DNA from 4 places in the Formosa undariae genome. Region 2 is predicted to be linked to each of the others. Evidence: riboswitches for the same ligand, from Rfam matches in the RefSeq annotation. Region 2 holds a riboswitch; each other region holds the start of a gene.
The links. Region 2 has a riboswitch for cobalamin ahead of ACFFVB_RS07810 (TonB-dependent receptor domain-containing protein). Riboswitches for the same ligand answer to the same signal wherever they lie in the genome.
Positions count from the first base shown of each region.

Region 1: linked by a shared signal. The riboswitch ahead of ACFFVB_RS06035 (hypothetical protein) and the one ahead of ACFFVB_RS07810 (TonB-dependent receptor domain-containing protein) in region 2 are both predicted to bind cobalamin.
Region 3: linked by a shared signal. The riboswitch ahead of nrdG (anaerobic ribonucleoside-triphosphate reductase activating protein) and the one ahead of ACFFVB_RS07810 (TonB-dependent receptor domain-containing protein) in region 2 are both predicted to bind cobalamin.
Region 4: linked by a shared signal. The riboswitch ahead of ACFFVB_RS05225 (ribonucleotide-diphosphate reductase subunit beta) and the one ahead of ACFFVB_RS07810 (TonB-dependent receptor domain-containing protein) in region 2 are both predicted to bind cobalamin.

Region 1 covers NZ_JBHMEZ010000003.1:584,325-589,582, reverse strand. The annotation lists gene fahA (fumarylacetoacetase) at 1-453, opposite strand, end outside; gene glyA (serine hydroxymethyltransferase) at 563-1,837, shown strand; gene ppnP (pyrimidine/purine nucleoside phosphorylase) at 1,951-2,232, opposite strand; gene ACFFVB_RS06040 (DUF5074 domain-containing protein) at 2,391-3,449, opposite strand; gene ACFFVB_RS06035 (hypothetical protein) at 3,476-3,772, opposite strand; cobalamin riboswitch at 3,802-4,015, opposite strand; gene ACFFVB_RS06030 (ABC transporter substrate-binding protein) at 4,220-5,258, shown strand, end outside.
Region 2 covers NZ_JBHMEZ010000003.1:1,067,271-1,072,528, reverse strand. The annotation lists gene ACFFVB_RS07820 (WD40/YVTN/BNR-like repeat-containing protein) at 4-1,044, shown strand; gene ACFFVB_RS07815 (hypothetical protein) at 1,739-2,101, shown strand; cobalamin riboswitch at 2,659-2,849, shown strand; gene ACFFVB_RS07810 (TonB-dependent receptor domain-containing protein) at 3,022-4,968, shown strand; gene ACFFVB_RS07805 (YncE family protein) at 4,976-5,258, shown strand, end outside.
Region 3 covers NZ_JBHMEZ010000001.1:211,066-216,323, reverse strand. The annotation lists gene ACFFVB_RS00895 (DUF502 domain-containing protein) at 199-777, shown strand; cobalamin riboswitch at 1,368-1,571, shown strand; gene nrdG (anaerobic ribonucleoside-triphosphate reductase activating protein) at 1,696-2,160, shown strand; gene nrdD (anaerobic ribonucleoside-triphosphate reductase) at 2,153-3,928, shown strand; gene ACFFVB_RS00880 (RNA polymerase sigma factor) at 4,104-4,655, shown strand; gene ACFFVB_RS00875 (FecR family protein) at 4,754-5,258, shown strand, end outside.
Region 4 covers NZ_JBHMEZ010000003.1:405,171-410,428, reverse strand. The annotation lists gene ACFFVB_RS05235 (pyruvate carboxylase) at 1-73, shown strand, start outside; gene ACFFVB_RS05230 (ribonucleoside-diphosphate reductase subunit alpha) at 187-1,980, opposite strand; gene ACFFVB_RS05225 (ribonucleotide-diphosphate reductase subunit beta) at 1,983-3,257, opposite strand; cobalamin riboswitch at 3,512-3,699, opposite strand; gene ACFFVB_RS05220 (DUF922 domain-containing protein) at 3,880-4,458, opposite strand; gene ACFFVB_RS05215 (FKBP-type peptidyl-prolyl cis-trans isomerase) at 4,545-4,973, opposite strand.

The DNA.
Region 1 (5,258 bases), 480 kb from region 2:
TCTAAACATCGCTCCAAGATTGGTAGCGTGTTCTTTACTAGAGTAAAAATCTGTGAAATCTCCAATTTGTATTGGTAGTTGCATTTCAATTTCATCTAAACGAAACAATACAACTTCCTTATGTTGTTTATTATTTTTTAAAGACTCGTTATCAGCATCAAAAATATCAGCAATTCTACTACGAACTGCACGCCACGTTTTTCTACCGTCGGCAATAAAGTCGTTTAAAGTATCCTGAAGAAATATATCGTCTGTTAAAGGAATGTCGCTAAAATACCCTAATTGATGCAAAGCACCTAAATCGATCGCTGTATCTCCAATTCTAGTTCCTATAGTAATAATGTCGTCGCGGGTAAGAAATACGCCGAAAGGAATGTTTTGAATAGGAAAATCCGAATTTTTATCGACATGTAGCCATGTCTTACGACCTGGATTGTTGGCTGATATTTGCATAACGTTGTTTTAAAGTTTGTTTAATAAATTATATTCAAATATATGTTTTTTGATGTATTTAACTAATCTATTTCCTATTTTTGAGTAATTTTTAACGATAAATATAATTATGCAACGCGACGAACAAATTTTTGAATTAATTGAAGCAGAAAAACAACGCCAACTACATGGTTTAGAGTTAATTGCTTCTGAAAACTTTGTAAGCGACCAAGTTATGGAAGCTGCAGGATCTGTTTTAACAAATAAATATGCCGAAGGATATCCTGGTAAGCGCTATTATGGCGGTTGCGAGATTGTAGATGAAGTAGAACAAATCGCTATCGATCGTGCAAAAGCACTTTTTGGAGCAGCTTATGTTAACGTTCAGCCACACTCAGGAAGTCAGGCAAACACTGCTGTTTTTGCAGCATGTTTAAATCCAGGAGATAAAATTTTAGGTTTCGATTTATCTCACGGTGGACATTTAACTCATGGTTCTCCAGTAAATTTTTCTGGAAAATTATATAATCCTTCTTTTTATGGTGTAGACCAAGAAACAGGAGTTTTAAATTACGATAAGATTCAAGAGGTTGCAACTAAAGAGCAACCAAAATTAATAATTGCTGGAGCTTCAGCATATTCACGTGATATCGATTTTAAACGTTTCCGTGTTATTGCTGATAGTGTTGGTGCTATTTTAATGGCCGATATTTCTCACCCTGCAGGTTTAATTGCTAAAGGAATTTTAAATGATCCAATTCCTCATTGTCACGTTGTAACAACTACAACGCATAAAACCTTAAGAGGTCCAAGAGGTGGAATGATTATGATGGGTGAAGATTTCGATAACCCTTTCGGAATTACACTTAAAAACGGAAACAAAAGAAAAATGTCTTCTTTATTCGATTCTGCTGTATTCCCAGGAAACCAAGGTGGACCATTAGAGCATATTATTGCTGCTAAAGCCATTGCTTTTGGTGAAGCACTTACAGATAATTACCTTACGTATATGTTACAAGTTAAGAAAAATGCATCGGCTATGGCTGACGCTTTTGTGGCAAAAGGGTATAACATTATTTCTGGAGGAACAGATAACCATATGATGCTTATCGATTTAAGAAATAAAGATGTTTCTGGAAAACAGGCAGAAGAAGCTTTAGTAAAAGCAGACATTACTGTAAACAAAAACATGGTACCTTTCGATGATAAATCACCATTTGTAACTTCTGGTATTCGTATTGGAGCTGCTGCAATTACAACACGTGGATTAAAAGAAAGCGATATGCAAACTATCGTTGATTTAGTCGATGAGGTTATTGTAAACTTAGAAGACGAAGCTATTTTAGCTGCTGTTGGAACTAAAGTGAATGCACTTATGGCCGATAGACCATTATTTGTATTTTAGTTTATAAACTATAGATATTAAAAAAGGCTGCCAATTGGCAGCCTTTTTATTTTTTAAGTATTTTCTATTTTCGAAAAGAGAATCGTAATCGTATTTAATTATCTAATACCTTATTATTCATACTGACATAAATAAGAGGTTTGCTCAGATACCTTAACTTGAAAGGTTTTATTCGCTTCTATCTGATAAGATTCTCCTGCTTTAAAGGTTTCCCAATTGCTAGATTCTGGTAATAATACGGTCATTGTACCTTCTATAACATTCATAGTTTCATGTTTGTCGGTGGCAAATTCGTAGGTTCCTGCTTCCATAACGCCTAAAGTCGATGCTCCAGTTGCCGATTGATAGCCTAAAGATTTTACATTACCTTCAAAATAGGTGTTGCTTGATATCATAATATTTGGTTTTAATGAAGGTTAAAAGTATAACAATGCTTTTTAAAGGACAAGTAAGAAGCCATAAACCCTAAAAATTCCATACCGACAGAAAATAAAAAATCGCCTAAAAATTTCTTTCTAGACGATTTCTCTTGGTTAATGATACATTTGGGGTATTAATCGTTGAAATATAATCCGTTTGGACCTACACCAACAATATAAGTATTTAATAGAGATCCTGTTAATGAGTATTCGTAAGCTGTTCCTCCAGAAGCAAAATCGCCACCATCTGTAATGTAAATCTTATCGTCTTCTACAGTAAAACTATACATAGCACCATACAGAGAAGTCGATGTATATTCTAATACTTTAGAAGGTGTTGTACCATTAATATCTAATTTATATACAGATGTTGCATCTGTAAAATACATAATATCATCTTCAATATTTAATAGCCTAGGACTTGTAACCACCCCTGATAAATCAATAGTATTTGTAATTGTGTTTGAAGCTGTGCTAATCTCAAAAATATTTGGTGTACCAGCAAAATTAGTTGTCAATACGTATAGATTGTCATCTTCCTCAACTATAGAATTAGGAGAATTTCCATCACCTAAATCAATAATTGTCGTTGCATCTGTACTAGGATTTAAAACAGTAATAGTTTGTCCGCTACCATAATATCCATTAGCAAAATAGATCATATCATCTTCTTCCATAACTTTTTCTGCATTTTCCATTGCAAAAGTAGATGTAGAATAATCTGATAAATTTATTACAGTAACAAAATCATCTGCAGATCCTAATTCCCATCCAGCAGAATTTGTAACATAGGCTTTTCCGTTTGCAATAGCACCGTATCTAGGATTTTCAAAATCGGTAGAAATTGTAGTCTTGTATTCAAAAGTGTAACGATCTACAACAGTAATTTGGTCTGCATTTCCAGAAATAATGTAAGCATTATAGTCATCAAAAAACATACTTTGTAAATATGTACCCGTTTCTGGAGACGTTGGATTTACAGTTCTGTAAACGTCGTCTTCCATCGTACCGTCGTTTCCAATAAAAGAAATACTTGCTGTTGCAGGGTTAGCATTCCCTTCGTTTAATACAAAATATCCAGTGTCGTAATCTCCTTTAGGAAGGTCTGGAGTTGCATCGTCGTCATTACTACATGAGCTTAAAAAAGCAGTGCTCGCAAGAGCTAGTACTAAAAATTTGTTTATCTTTTTCATAGTTTAATTAATTATATATTAATGTTTTAAGTAATTTTAGTTATGCCGTCCTGTTGCTTCTTAATATGGGAATGACAGGATTTTTTTGATTTTAAGTCTAAATTTACACCGTTCTTAATCCCTGTCGTATCTCGAAAATAAGCGCTAGTTGCCTTACCTAATCCATGCTCTTTCGAATAAATAGGGGATGTACAATACGTATTTAATTGCGAATTGGCAGAAGTTAGAATGGTGTCTAATTTCTGAATAGAATCGCTTAACACAAAAGACTGTGTTAGAACGCATGCAAAAAATAAAAAATAGAGTATTCGTTTTTCTTTCATATAGTTAAGACTCTTTGCCCGAAAGTCAATTAGTTTAGCTGAATTTGGCAGGTCTCCTGACTCTCGTCTTGTTAATTACCTTCCCAATTTTAAATTAAAATCAGTGGTGTATTAGAGTTTTAATAACAAGCATTTTGCAAAGCAAAACTAAGATTACAGTTGCGGGAACAGTTCGAGATTTACACTCAATTCCCTTTTAATCCATCATTTTAAATGATATGAACCAAAATTCGGTTCAAAACTAATGTTTTTATTTCTACTAAAATATAAATCCCATTTTTTTCGTAAAGAAGTTTCAGTATTATGGGTGTTATTTCTACTAAAAAATTAAAATATTTATTTCGTCTGAAATTTATATGCTTACATTTGAAGTGTCTTTATATTAAATTGAGGTGTGTATTAATTCGTTTTGAATATTATAATTCACACTTTTCAAAATTGAATTAAATGAAACCTTTTCAGTTAAAATTTTTAGTTATTCTACTCTTTGTGTTCGCTTTTAGTTGTAAAAACGACGCAAAAGCAGTCAAAGAAATACAAGAACAAAGTATAGATTTATCTTTAAAGCATGCTAAAGGCTTTTCGGTTAAAACGTTTAAAAATTATAAGGTTTTAGAAATTTATAGTCCATGGCCAAAAGCAGACAAGAGTTATAAATTTGCTTTAGTCGATAAGGACCAGATGGATATTGTAGATTTGAATGCAGACGATTTCGAGTCTATAATTCCTATCCCAATAGAGCGCATTGTAGTGACATCGACAACGCATTTGCCTGGCTTAGAATTATTAGGTGAAGATGAAAAATTAGTTGGATTTCCAGGAACACAATATGTGTCTTCAGAAAAAAATAGAACACGAATTGATAATAAAGAAATTCGTGAGCTTGGCAAAAACGAAGGGGTAAATACAGAAGTACTTTTAGAATTGCGACCAGAAGTTGTGATCGCTTTTGGCGTAGATGGGAATAATAGTTCTATGGAAACCGTTAAAAAAGCAAATATTCCAGTTATTTATAACGGGGATTGGGTCGAAGAAACGCCATTGGCAAAAGCCGAATGGATTAAGTTTTTTGGTGTGCTGTTTAATAAAGAAGATAAAGCAGAAGCCGTTTATAATAGTATTGAAACGGAATATGTAATGGCTAAAACGTTAGCCAAAAATGTAGAAAATAGACCTAGTGTATTTAGTGGAGCCATGTATAAAGATGTTTGGTATATGCCAAATGGCACCAGCTCAGAAGCACAGCTTTTAAAAGATGCAAATGCCAATTATCTTTGGAAAAATACGCAAGGCTCGGGAAGTTTAGCACTAAACTTCGAAACGGTTTTTAATAAAGCTAAAATGGGCGACATTTGGATTAACCCTTCAATTTACGGGAGTTTAAAAGAACTTGAAAAGGCGAATGTGCATTACACAAAATTTGATGCTTTTAAACAGAAACATGTCTATTCTATGTCTAATACCACAGGAGCAACAGGAGGTGTAC
Region 2 (5,258 bases):
TAAATGAGACTAATAACGAGCCTTTTACTTTTTGTTTTAATCAGTTCTTGTGAACAAGATGTTCAAAAACCTTCGAAAATATATAAATCTGTTGAAATTCAGGATATTTATAACGACTCCTTAAGTATTCGAGCTATTGAGCTCATGGGCGATGGTACCTTAGCTTTTGCAGCCGATAAAGGAGCTTACGGACTCTATTTTCCGAAAAAGGAACAATGGGCAACATCTAAACAACTATATGATTCTGTACCCTTACATTTTAGAGCAGTTGCACATACCGCAAATGATTTTTTTATGTTAAGTATAGAAAATCCTGCCCTTTTGTATAAAACAGGAGACGATGGTTCTATGAAACTAGTATATAAAGAAGAAGGCGAAGGTGTGTTTTATGATGCCATGACTTTTTGGGACGATACAGATGGTATTGCGGTAGGAGATAAGGTTAACGGATGTCTCTCTATAATTGTAACAAGAGATGGCGGAGAAACGTGGAATAAATTAGGATGCGACGTATTACCGAAAGCTGTCGATGGAGAAGCTGCTTTTGCTGCGAGTAATACAAATATAAAGGTATTAGGAGATAAAGCATGGATTGCTACAACAAGCGGTGCGATTTATTATTCTGATAATAAAGGGAAGTCTTGGGTTAGTATCGAAACACCAATGTTAAATACAATAGATAATCAGGGCATATTCTCGATTGATTTTTATGATGAGCAAAATGGATTTGCTATTGGAGGTGACTACACTAAACCAAAAGTGAATACTCGTAATAAGATGAGAACCGAAGATGGAGGAAAAACCTGGAAATTGGTTGCCGATGGTCAATTACCAAGTCATAAGAGTTGTGTGCAATATATGCCTAATAGCGACGCTAAAACGTTGGTCGCTGTGAGTAATAGTGGTGTAGACATGTCTAAAGACAGTGGAGATACTTGGACGCATATTAGCGATGTATCATTTTATACTATTCGATTTCTGAATGATTCGACAGCCTATGCTGCAGGAAAAAATCGAATCTCGAAATTAACATTTAAGGAGTAAGTCTTCCTTTTTTATGTTTTACCTCGCGTTTTTAACAGTTTATTTATGGTAAATTGTTCTAATTTTTAAAGAAATTGGTCTAATTATTGAAAAATTTCAATCAAAAAAGTGTTAAAGTTTTGGTTTTAAATTTTTCCAATTCTCTTGACTAAAACAGTACTTTGTTAAAGGCAATTTTCATTCATTTTGAATAAAAATTGCCTTTTTTTATTTTTTTAAATAAAGAGAGATTGTAGACTGCATAAGGAAAAAACATCGATTAAGTGTTCGTATTGTCGGTCAACAAACAATATTGCGTATTTATGAGGTTTAAATTAATAATACGTTTAAGATGGCCTGAAACTTTTGAGAATTTCGCTAAAGTGTCCGTGTTGTCTACTTTTTCTAAACTTATTTTCACTAAATATTGAATAACTTTCGTACCTTGCGAAGGTATAAGTGACTTAACCTAAATTACATATCGTATTTATACGATGAATATTTTTTCAGTCTGTGATCGATGTCATTATTTTTTACAGATTAAATAACATAATCATAATATTAACATAAAAAAGAGAATTAATTAGTACATAAAACCATCTAGTAGCTTTAAGCTTATTTTTAACCTGATTTATACTTGATTTCCGAATAAAAGGAATGTAGTAGCTAGAGAAGTTTTAGTAAAATTATTGAATCAACCCAAATCTATAACAAAATGAAAAAATTAAACTTCAGAACATGGCGTACAGCCATATTTTTCCTAGTATGCGCATCTTTGTTTGTTTCTTGTGCAAAAGACTATGCAGATTTTCGCGTTGCTGCTCCCGAATTAAATATGACAGAATTATCGTTTAAGGACGGTATGAAAGTTGGAGATCGCATTACATTTGAGGCTCAAAGAGTAACAGAAGTAGATAGCATATATGCTAATGAGTGGAGTTTAAACGATATTTTAGTTTCTTCTGAAAATTCTTATGAATTTGTTGCTGAAGCTCCAGGAGAATATGTTTTGTCTTACAGAGCTTATAACATCGCAGGGGAATTTAATTATGATTACGATATCGTAGTAGAAGAGTAAACTTCTTATTACAACCGTACTGTGTTCTAAGGCTATTTAGAAATGTCTAAATGGTTTCTTAAATTAATTTTCAAAGATTATAGCTTATATAAAAAAATACGTTTTAGGATAAAGGGCTGGAATATAAAATATTTCAGCCCTTTTCTTTTTACCCCGAACTTCATTTTTATCTGTGTTATTCAGATTATGTTTGAAACTAAATAAAGAAAGAAGGGTTCTCTCCAGGTTTTTTTAAATTACCAAGGTATTCGTTTATTTTCGGGGCCTTAAATTCTAATCCGTAATCCACTTAACTTAAGTTGGGTTTATTCGAATCAATATATATGCTAATTTATTGATGTTGCGATCTCACACACGAGATCTTATTTTAAAATTTATAGTTATCTTCTATGATAGATATCATAAGTGATATCAATCCTACTCATTATATTTGCTTTACTATATAAAATTCTGATTTCATGTGTTTAAAGGATGTAATTAGTCTAGGAATTATTTTAATAGTATGAAATGTGAAATAGATGGTTTGCTATCTGTGTTTTTTGTCTAAATTTGCATTTTTAAATATTAAGGGAAATGGTTGTTGTGTTTATTTAAACATTAACATTAAAAGAGAATTCGGTGAAAATCCGAAACTGTCCCGCAGCTGTAAGCTCATAACGGAAACCTAATTTTCGGTCACTTTTCAATAGAAAGGGAAGGCCAGGTGGAAGGAGTAAGTCAGAAGAACTGCCATTTTTTAGTAATTCAAATAGCTTTCGGGGATAAAAGCTAGGATTAGAATCGTATTATTCTTCTCTTTAGGAGTAACTGTGTCCCGTACCGGTTAGTCTGCCCTCGATTGCAATAAATTAATAGAGGTGAGGTTTTCAAAATTGTTTTATAATTTTATTTTAATAACATGTATCACGTGTTTCAGTTCGGTGTCTGTTTTGGCACAAGAACAGGATACTGTTGCCGCTACCTCCCTGAAAGAAGTTGTATTAAAATATAATATTACGCAACATAAAAAACACGTGTCTCCAGCACCAGTGCAAACTTTAGATGGCGGAACGTTAGCCCGTTTAAATAGTTTAAATGTAGCCGATGCGATACGTTATTTTAGCGGTGTTCAGCTTAAAGACTACGGTGGAGTAGGTGGATTAAAAACGGTGAATATTCGTAGTATGGGTTCGCAACATACAGGAGTCTTTTACGATGGTGTTAAATTAGGAAATGCGCAAAATGGTCAAGTCGATTTAGGGAAATATTCCTTAAATAATATGGAACAAGTAAGCTTGTACCAAGGGCAACGGACCGATTTAGACCAGTCCGCAAATGCTTATGCGTCTGCAAATAGTATTTATTTAAAATCGAAAACTCCAGATTTTAATAATGAAAAAGCATATCAAGCAGATGTAACCTTTAAAACGGGCTCCTTCGGACTAATTAATCCATCATTTTCTTTCGATTATAATTTAACGCCTAAGATAGCTGCCCGCGTGAGTGCCGAAATGGTCTCTGCCGATGGTGAATATAAATTTCAATATACGAATGGGACTTATGATACTACAGCAGTGCGTAAAAATGCAGACATAAAATCGTATCGCGTAGAAGCGGCGCTTTATGGAAATCCGTCAAAGAAAATTAGTTGGAACTTAAAATATTATCATTTCGATTCCGAACGCGGTTTGCCAGGTGCCATCGTAGCAAATCGTTTTGAGCGTCCGCAACGTTTATGGGATAAAAATAGTTTTATTCAAGGTGAATTTAAATATGAAGTAAACGACTCGTACTTCTTTGTTGTTAGAGGAAAATACGCCGATGATTATACGCGTTACGTTGACCCTGAAATTGTTTCTCTGGATGGAATTTTAGACAACAGATACAATCAGAAAAAATATTACACATCTATAGTAAATACGGTTAAACTGAAACCGTTTTGGGAAGTATCTCTTGCTTCAGATTTTGAAGAAAATACACTCGATGCCAACTTATATCGTTTTGCATATCCCAAGCGATTTTCCATGCTAAATGCATTAGCAAGTAACTTTCATTTTAAACGATTAAATCTTCAATTAAGTGTATTAAGTACCACGGTAAATGAGACGGTACAAGCCTACGATTCGGCAGACGATTTTCAGAAATTCTCGCCTTCCGTGTTGATTAATCTACAACCTTTTCAAAATTCAGATTTGAGATTACGTGGGTTTTATAAGAATATTTTCAGAATGCCTACTTTTAACGATTTGTACTACACTTTTGTTGGGAATACTTTTCTTAGACCAGAAAATTCAGAGCAAATTGATTTCGGATTTTCATATCAACATTCTAAACAGAAATCCTTCTTCGAAATCCAAGCCGATGTTTATAAAATATGGATTACCGATAAAATTGTGGCTGTTCCCGGAGCTAATTTATTTAGATGGACCATGCTAAATCTTGGTGAAGTAGAAACTACTGGGTTAGAAGTCGGCATAAAATCTTCCGTAACATTTTATAAAGATTTTAATGTTACCGGAATGCTTAATTACACTTATCAAGAATCAATAGATGTAACGGCTAATAGTAATAGTTATGGCGACCAAATACCATATATACCGCTTCATAGCGGGAGTGCAACAGTTATGACAGGATATAAAGCGTTTCAGTTTAACTACAGTTTTATTTATACGGGAAGTCGCTACAGCCAGAAAGCAAACATAGCATCTAACTATCTAGAACCTTGGTATACTCACGATTTATCGGCTAACTATACATTTCAAGAGTTGAAAAATCCCATTCAAATAGGAGTAGAGGTTAATAACTTATTAGACCAACAATACGATGTGATTAAGAATTTCCCAATGCCGGGACGTTCGTACCGCTTTACAATTAATTATAAACTTTAATTATTAAATGAAAAAATATATACTAATTTTTATAATTATATTGACTGTTTTGTCTTGCAGAACAGACGATCCAATTTTTACAGAGATAGTTTATCAAACACCTCAAGCACCTGACCCAAATAGTATTCTAAAAGGATTCTATGTCGTCAATGAAGGCAACATGTCTATGAACAAAGCCTCTTTAGATTATATGGACTTTGAGACGGGTGAATATAAACAAGAACGTTTTAAGGATGCAAACCCATCGGAAGTTGGAGGCTTAGGAGATGTTGCCAACGATATAGGGATTT
Region 3 (5,258 bases), on a different contig from region 2:
TCATTTGTATAGTTTTGGCTTCTTGCATAAAACGAATAAAATAAACTGAAGCTAAACAGTGTATAAAAACATTTTTCAAATCTGATTATTAATTTTTTATTTACTTTTAACATACACTAGCTTATGATTCTATCTTATTTTTATGAAGTGATATAATTTGAGCTCATAACTTTATACCCAATAACCAACCTAAAACCAATGAAGGATTACAAAAAACGTCTAGTAAGACCGAAAAATAAAATTGTAAGTGGTATGATGTATTTGTTACCCATATTTATTCTTTTTATTGTAATTGAAAAACTATGGTACAAAGTCAGTCATCTCGGAAAAATTGTTGTTCATAACCTGCACTTAGACGATTTTTTCGGAAAGTATTCCTTAACCATTACAACAGGTTTACTAATACTAATTATTTTCTATGTTTTTGGATATCTGGCAACCTTACCACGTTTTATGAAATTTTACGATTGGTTTGAAGGTATGTTGCTTGATGTTATTCCGGGATATAGTAAATATAAAACCGAGCTTGAGAATAAAATAAGTCCGAAACCAGATAATAGAACATCTGTGTTAATTAGTACACCAATGGGTGATAAACCAGGTCTTTTAATAGATGAAAAAACGAGCAATTCTGTGGTGTTTTTTCCGAGTACAACAAACGCTTTAGAAGGTGAAGTTTTGATCGTCGATAATAAAATGGTTAAGAAAATTGATATTGATGCAAAATCTCTACTTAGCATCATGAAAAAGCAAGGAAAAGGCTTGCCTATCGCTTAAAGTGGGTATGGCTATAGAAAATTTAGGTATTAAAAATGCAAAATAAAATAAAGAAGACGGTTTGTTGAGTTGTAGATAATCATGAAGAGATTCTCGACTCGGATCGAATACCATTTAAATTCTTAATCTTTTAATCTCTGTTCTAGATTGCCTGTAAAACAATAAAAAACGCCATGTTTTTTGAGGGCGTTCGAGCGGAGTCGAGAACATACAATGTTTTTTATTAATCAAATATAGATTCTGTCCTATAGACTATGTGTAGGCATAAAAACCAGGTTGTAGATTATTATGAAGAGGTTCTCTGGGCGACTCAAATACCGTTTAAATTCTCAAACTTTTAAGTTCTCGTCTAGATTGCATGTATAACAGTAAAAAACGCATGTTTTTTTAGGGTGTTCGAGCGGAGTCGAGAACATAAAGCTGTAGAATTATTTCTTTATTTCTCGATTAACCACATAATTTTAAAAACGCAACAATTAGGAATGATCCGTTTTTATAACGGATTAAAAACGACGCTCCGATTTAAGAAGTGTTAACAACTCTATTGATAAAATATCTGCACATATAATTTACATCTTGATTTCTTATTTATCTTTAACTTAGAAATTGGTTCTTAGTATACATCGCTAGTATACAGGGATTAAAAGGGAATTGGGTGGAAAACCTAAACTGTTCCCGCAGCTGTAAGCTCTCTAAAATGTTTTACATTCTTTTAGCCACTGTTTCAATATATTGAAATGGGAAGGCGTAAAACAGGAGCGAGTCAGAAGACCTGCCAAATTCAAAATCATGTCGAGCTTTCGGGAAAAAGGTGTATGGCATAGAATATTCTTATTAGAAATACTCTTAGCTTTTTGACGATTAACCTATCGATAGAACGGTCTGTTTATACCTGTTTGTCGACTAATTTAAAGAAGGATGTATTATTCAAACATTCAGATAGCACTTCAGGAAGTTCCTGGAGAAATTAGCATTTGTTTTAGCATTTGTGGTTGTAAACTACATTGTAAAGGCTGTCATTCTCCTATGCTATGGAAAGAGAAAAATGGCACGGAACTCACCTTAGAAACGTTTAAAAACACTCTAAAAAAGTATAAAGGGCTTGCAAGTTGTGTTTTGTTTATGGGCGGGGAATGGCACGAGGCAGAGCTTGTTAACTGTCTTCATTACGCTCGAAAACTAGACTATAAAACCTGTTTATATACAGGGGAAGATAATATTAGCGCAAATATATTACGAGAGCTTACTTGGATTAAAACAGGTAAGTGGATTTCGGAATTAGGAGGATTAGACGCTTTATCTACCAATCAGAAATTTACACACGTACAATCAAATTCGTTATTAAATCACTTATTTATTAAAAAACCATTAAGCCATGATTAGATTAACCCAAGAACAAGTCAATAAAAAAATCAATTTCATTAGTAATTATATCAACGCGTCTAATGCCGCCGATGGCTCTAAAATGGATGCCAATGCTAATGTGTCTTCTAAAAATATAGCCACTATGGAAGCCGAATTGAATAAAGACATAAATATTCAGGTAAACAGGCAATTGGTGAAAAATAAAATAGCAGACTTATTTGGAGACGATTTAGCGAACGAATATGTTAGACAAATAGAATCTCATGAAATATATGTGCATGACGAAACCTCTTTAAAACCGTACTGTGCTTCTATAAGTATGTATCCGTTTTTGTTTGATGGATTAACAAAATTAGGAGGGGAAAGTAAAGCTCCACAACATTTAGAAAGTTTTTGTGGCGAGTTTGTAAATCTTGTTTTTGCAGTGAGCTCTCAATTTGCAGGTGCTTTGGCAACGGTAGAGTTTTTGTTGTATTTCGATTATTTTGCACGTAAAGATTTTGGTGCAGATTATGTAAATACAAATACTAAAACCATCGAAAATCATTTACAACATGTTGTATATGCTATAAATCAGCCTGCTGCCGCTAGAGGGTATCAGTCAGTATTCTGGAATATTTCTTTATACGACGAAAAATATTTTGAAAGCTTATTCGGTGAATTTGTATTTCCAGATATGAGCAAACCAGAACTTGAAAGCTTAAATAAATTACAACAATTTTTTATGACGTGGTTTAATGCCGAACGCGAAAAAGCAGTATTGACTTTTCCTGTGGTTACCGCGGCCATGTTGGTAAAGGATGGAAAACCTGTAGATCATGATTTTGCAGACATGTGTGCTTCAGAATTAAGTGAGGGAAACTCGTTTTTTATCTATCAGTCTGAAAGTGCCGATAGTTTAGCGTCTTGTTGCCGGTTAAGAAATGAAATTAGTGATAACACCTTTAGTTATTCGCTTGGGGCAGGCGGAGTATCTACCGGATCTATAAATGTGATTACGTTAAACATGAATCGCTTGGTGCAAAAGGGAGATGATTTAAAAATTGTAATTCAGAAAATTCAGAAATATCAGGTGGCTTATAGAAGCTTGATCGAAGAATATAAAAATGCAGGCATGCTACCTGTTTATAATTCAGGTTTTATCGCTTTGGAAAAACAGTTTTTAACCATTGGAATTAATGGTATGGTGGAAGCTGCAGAAAGTTTAGGTATAAACGCAGAGAATAACGAGACCTATAAATCGTTTGTGTCTACAAATCTTAAAATTATTTATGATGCGAATAAAGAAGCCAAAAAAGAATTCGGATATATGTTTAATACCGAATTTGTCCCTGCTGAAAATTTAGGTGTTAAAAACGCAAAATGGGATAAGGAAGATGGTTTGTTTTCTCCTCGCGAGTGTTATAATTCCTATTTCTATGCTGTTGAAGATACTTCTGTAAATACTTTAGATAAAATCATGTTGCACGGCGACGATATTATTAAGTATTTAGATGGTGGTTCTGCGTTGCATTTAAATTTAGAAGAAGCTCCGAATAAAGATGGATTCTTAAAACTGATTCATGCGACAGCTATGGCTGGGTGTAATTATTTTTGTTTTAATGTGAAAATTACAATCTGTAATACGTGTAATAATATTGATAAGAAAACACTTCAGAAATGCAGTTCATGTGGCTCTAAGGATGTCGATTATGGGACGCGAGTTATTGGGTATTTAAAGCGTGTTTCAAACTTTAGTTCTGCAAGACAACAAGAAGCAGACTTAAGATTTTACCATTTAAATTAATAAAGCGCATGATCACATAAATCATATTTTGATTTATAAAAAGGGTTTATGTGATCATGTTTTATTATTTGCTTTTAATGAGTTCTAGGCGTCGTACATATCAGATAAATAGTTTACATAAGCTTAATATAGATGATGCTTGATAACTTGTTAACTTTGAAAAAAGTTAATATGTATGAGTCAACAAGCTGAGCTTGATTTCGATATTGTTTTTAACACCTATTGGAGTGGGCTGTATATTTATGCATTTAATATTTTAAAAAATAGTTCAACTTCCGAAGATATTGTTCAAGATGTCTTTCTTGATTACTGGAAAAGATCGTATTCCACCGATATTTCTCATGTAAAAGCATACTTATACCAGGCGGTAAAATATCAATGTGCTAATGAATTAAAAAAGCGAAAAATTACATCTGTAGATTTAGAGCACATTGAATCTTTATTTTTGCACGACGATCTTCCCGCAGATTTTAATTATGATGAAAAAACGCTAAGCCTCATTACTACAATTATTGATCAAAAATTACCTTTAAAATGTAAGGAGATTTTTAAACTTCGATATTATGAAGATATTGGTCCAAAAGAAATTGCAAGTCGTTTAAATATATCGGTAAGTACAGTGGAAAATCAAATCTACAAAGCACTAAGAATATTAAGATCAAACTCCGATCTTAATTTAAAAATTTCGATGCTAATCTTAATTCATCATTACTCAATACTACATTAAAGTTAATTCAGAGTTAAAGACTTTAAGCAATCGTTAAGCATTAAAAATAGCGTAGGTGTAATTCTAAAAATAGGTACTTAGTAATAAACCGAGTACTTATGACCGAATACGAATTTAATGATTTACTTAATCGTTACACTAAAAATAAAACTACCGAGAGAGAATCTTTTGTCGTAGAAAGCTACCTAGATAGTTTTCAAAAAGAAGGCCTAAGTCAGGACAATATTAAGTTTAATTTAGAGGTAAAGAATAGAATCTATTCAGCTATTTTAAAAGATAAGAAAAAAGTAAACTTTTTTAATTTTAGAAATATAGCCGCTGCTGTTTTATTATGTATTGCTACTTCTGTCCTTTTTTATAATATTCAGGCTGAACCCGAACTTATACAAGTCATTGCCGAGAGAGGCGAGCAAACAAAAGTGCTTTTAACAGATTCTTCTGTGGTGTACTTAAATTCCGGAAGTACGTTAAAGTACCCGAAAGCTTTTGCCAAAAATGCTAGAGAAGTTATTCTAGAAGGAGAAGCCTTTTTTAAAGTAAAATCCAATCCCGAAAAACCATTTATAGTCACATCTCATGCATTTGAAACAAAGGTTCTAGGAA
Region 4 (5,258 bases), 660 kb from region 2:
TACTGTAAAAGAGATAATTCGCAAAGCCGGAGGCATGGTACATTCCGATGATTTAATTATTGTGCTGGAGTAGGAGGCTAGCTTTAAACGACTGCGTATAATAGTAAAAGTGTAACATAAAAAAGAACCTCAGACTTAAGTTAAGACTGAGGTTCTTTTTATTCAATTATATAATGCTACATGCGATTACGCTTCGCAACTCGCACAGTCTTTCTTTTGTTTAAATTTCTGCGCGGCGTTCATACTATGCTGATAGTACAACGATTTTAATCCTAATTTCCATGCATTAATATGGATTTTATTAATGTCTTTTGTAGGCATATCTGGATGTACAATAATGTTTAAGGATTGTCCTTGATCGATATGATTTTGTCTATTCGCCGCCTGATAAATAATATCCATCTGGTCAATTTCCGAATAGGTTTTAAATACCGCCTTTTCGTGATCTGTTAAGCATTCTAAATGCTGTACAGAACCATCTCTACCACGAATATCGTTCCAAACCTCAGGTGTATTCTGACCTTTTTCTTCCAGAAGATTAACTAAATACGGATTCTTTATAGTGGTTTTAATTTTTGCAATATCCTTTACATAAATGTTAGACCAAATAGGTTCGATACCTTGAGATACTTGTCCTAAAATAAAAGCTGAAGATGTTGTTGGAGCAATAGCATTTAAAGTTGTATTTCGACGGCCATAACCTTTAAGAAGTTCTGGTTCTCCTAATACCGTTGCAAGTTCTTCTGACGCTTTATAAGAACGTTCTTTTATAGTTTTAAATATTTCACTATTTAAGCTGAATGCTTCCTGACTATCAAAAGACAACGATTTAGATTGTAATAACGAGTGCCATCCTAAAACACCTAAGCCTAGAGCTCTGTTTTCTTTAGCAAAGTTATACGCACGCTCCATGAAAAGGAATGTCTGACGGTCTTCACGGCTTTCAGAATCTCTATAAGATTCTAATTTTTCTAGAAACTCTGAAATTACAGCATCTAAAAAGTACACCATAGTTTCTACAGCATCGGTATCTTTCCATTTGTCGTAATTAAGTAGATTTATACTAGATAATACGCAAACAAACGACCAATTTTCGTCTGAAGGTAACATGATTTCTGTACATAAATTACTCGCGTAAATCGGATGATTTTTATCCTTGTATACATCAACAGAACCTTCATTTGCATTATCTGTAAAGAAGATATATGGGTAACCCATTTCTCCTCTGCTTTGTAATACTTTTGCCCAAATTGTTCTTTTTTCACTATCACCATCAATCATAGATTGCATCCAAGCATTAGTTACGGTTACCCCGTGCGTTAATTCTTGAATAGCGTTTCCTTCAGAACCAATTTCTAGGAATTCCATAATGTCTTTATGGTCTATTGGTAAGTATGGAGAGAAGCGACCACGACGCACAGAACCTTGACTTACAACATCGACCATAGATTCGAAAAGACGCATAATATGAACCGCTCCTGAGGCTGTTCCATTATTCTTTACTTCAGAGCCTCTATGACGAATTTTACCAAAATACCCAGAGGTTCCACCACCTAATTTAGACATCATTCCAATTTCAGATTGTGTAAACAGGATGTTTCCCATATCGTCGTCGATATGCGAACCAAAACAACTAATTGGTAAGCCTCGTTTTTGTCCGAAATTAGACCAAATTGGAGATGCTAATGAATAAAAACCTTGCGACATATAGTTATAAAACTTATCGCTAAAGCCAGGCATTTTTAAAATGTCTTGCGCACGATCTGCAATTTCTCTAATACGTTCTTTTGGTTTAACACCTTCTGTAAGGTATCCAGATTCTAAAAATTTACGGCTATTTTCGTTTAACCACCCAAAGGAATCATTATCTATTGTACCGTTTTTAGTGTTTAATGCAGCGTGTCTAGCATCAACTAAATTTTGAGTATTATTTTTTTCTGATGTTGTTACAGGGTCTTGATTGTAAGTGTTGTTTTCCATTTTTAAAATAAGTCGTCGCTAGTTATACTTTGGGCTCTTTTACTATAATTAATTGAACGTTTAACGAAGAAATCTCCGTGTTTTGTTCCGATTATTTCGTCATCAAACCATTCTGTTTGAGCTAATAATTTGTGATCAATTTCAAATATTTTATCAATTCCAATACTCTCTAAAGAGTTATTAAAACGATTTTTTATGAATTCGTTTATAACCGCTTTCGGAATAAAATCTAATTCACCTTTTTCGAAAATCCAATCTATAATTTTACTTTCAGAATGATATGCTTCTTCGCAAAGTTGCTGAATCATAATCTTATACGTGTCGTTAAACCATTCTGGGTGTTCGTCCTTAATAATATTAATAAGCTCGATACCAAAATCCCCGTGAATTTGTTCTTCTTTAGAAGTGGCCTCTACGACATTTGAAATCCCTTTAAGCATATTTTTATGCTTATTGAAAGCCATGATGATTAAGAACTGAGAGAATAAAGACACATGTTCTATAAATAGAGAGAATAGTAATACAGATTCTGCATACTCTTCATTATTCTCACTTTTAGCGTTCTTTAAAGCGGTTTCTAAATACTGAACGCGCTTCATAATAGCAGGCTTTTTCTTTAATTTTTCGAATTCATTATTTAATCCTAAAATCTCTAATAGGTGTGAATACGCATCATGATGTCTCACTTCACTTTCAGCAAAAGTGGCACCCACAGATCCTATTTCTGGCTTAGGCATGCGGTGATAAATATCGCCCCAAAAGGTTTTTACTGCAACTTCTATTTGAGAGATAGCCAACATCGTGTTTTTTATTGCACTTTGCTCTACAGGTGTTAAAGCCGATTTGAAATCTTGAATATCACTCGTGAAATTAAATTCGGTATGAATCCAGTAGGAGTGACGAATAGCAGGAACATATTCGTAAAGTTGTGGGTATTCGTAAGGTTTTAAATTGATACGTTTTTCGAAAATATTACTTTTTCTACTCTGCGTCTGGTTATTTCTATAAATAATATAAGCTTTCGCTACATCGACAAACTCACTATGCATTAGTTTTTTCTCGACAATATCTTGTACTTCTTCTACTGTTGGTACGTAATCTTTATCTTGATTTCGACGCTCTAAAAGCTCGATATATACATTTTTTGCTATTAGTTCTGCATCAATACTAGAACCATGGTTAACGGCTAGCATAGCTTTTGTAACAGCAGCTGTAATTTTCTGAAGATCGAATGGTTTTGACTTAAAATTTCTTTTAATAATTTGAATTATTTCCATACTTACGATATTAAGTTGGTCTAGTGAACCTTAATTTAAACCCCTTCTTTTCTAAATAAATTTAGATAAAACAGTAATCTTTTAATAAAAATTACAGCGAGGCATTCAATCTTGGTTACAAACCATTAGTTGTTAATCATGTTTAAATTTGCAATACTGATCTTGGGAACATAAGGAAGAAAAAGAAAGAGACTACGCATATAATATGGCACAACATTCTTCTAACTCCAGCTTCAATCCCCGAAAGCACATTGAATTATTAATATTAAATGGCAGGTCTTCTGACTAACTCCTTTCACTCGGCCTTCCCATTCTTTCGAAAAGTGACCTTATTTGAGCTTCCGTTCGTGAGCATACAGCTGCGGGACAGTTCCAGAATTACACCGGATTCCCTTTTAATATCAAGTTCGTAAACTTGATAACCAATTAAAGTTAAAATCGGGTGTAAATTTATCTACTATAAATAAGTTTTAATAATTTACTTATCAGAACTTATTGACAATTGTAAATAAATAAAAATTGATAATCATTTTGGTGCTATTAAAGGTCGTAATCGCGCCTGAATATAAGACAACAAAATCTGTTCTAAACTGTTTTTTAAATTAAAGGGGTATATTCATATTTATAGATCCAGTTTAAAATGTTCTAGTTTTTTCAATTCATCTGCAACGATGGCATTCCAACGGACTTGTTCTTCATGGTCTGTGGAATGGTGGGTTTGATCATCGTATTGCTTCTGAAAATAGTAATACGACCTAAACAGGCTTTTATGAATGCGTCTGTAATCGGATTGCAACACGTCTCCAGCTGATTTTTTTATTTTATCAATGTCTCGTCTCATTTTTCTGGCATACAATTCTGCGATATCGAAATGCACTTGCTCGTGCTTTAAAATGTATTCACTCTTGGTATTAATCCAAGAGATATCTTTATGAAACTTCGCTAAAACGTGATACTCATATTTCCCGTTTTTAAAGGCATAAGGCACAATAATAATGTTTGCACCCGTAATTGCTTTTTTGGACGTTGTGGTATCTACTTTTGCCTGAAAGTCTGATAATTTTAACGCCCTGTCTCTAGTCCATATAATAGCCTCATTGGTTTCCTTCTCAATCTTGTTAACGTTCTGAGCATAGGCGTCTGTACTTAGACTCATCATCAAGAAAAGTGTAATGATATAGTATTTATATATGTCCTTCATCTCAGTATAACACGTATTAAAACACTTTCTTGCATAAAAAAAATCCGAACGCCTGTCCGGATTTTTTATATATAAAATAGAGGTAATTATTTAATCTCTATAACTTCTAAATCGAAAGTTAAAGCCTGACCAGCAAGTGGATGGTTTCCATCTACTACAATATGATCATCTTGAATATCTACAACTCTAAATTGGTGCTCTCTACCATCTTCACTTTTAGAAGTCAGTCCCATTCCTAGTTCTGGTTTTACTTCTGGAGGTAATTGTTCGTTGGCCACTTTGTGAAACAACTCTTCGTTAATGTCGCCGTATGCGTCTTCTTTAGTTATTTCAACTGTTTTTTTCTCGTTCACTTTCATATCAATGATAGCATTTTCAAAACCAGGAATTAACATACCCTGACCAATAGTAATTTCTATAGGCTCACGCTCTAAAGAACTATCGAATACACGACCATCATTTAACTTTCCTGTGTAATGTACTTTTACTGTATCATTCTCTTTTACTTGACTCATACTCTGTTTTTAAAGTTTTAATAAAAAGCAAAGCTAGGATTTTAAGTTGGAAGCACCCAAAATATAGGCTAAAAGTCTGAAAATTAAGAAAGGTTTAACGTCTAATCCCTTTAAAATAAACACGAAACCAAAAAATCTTATCAATTGTTTAGACATGTAGTGATATCCATTTTAAATCATCAAACCCAAGTAAATATATAAGCCATCATATCTATGATTTTTTGATTCACTGGACTTAGATTTAATATGTATTAAATCTAAGTCAGATGTTGTTACTTTATATAA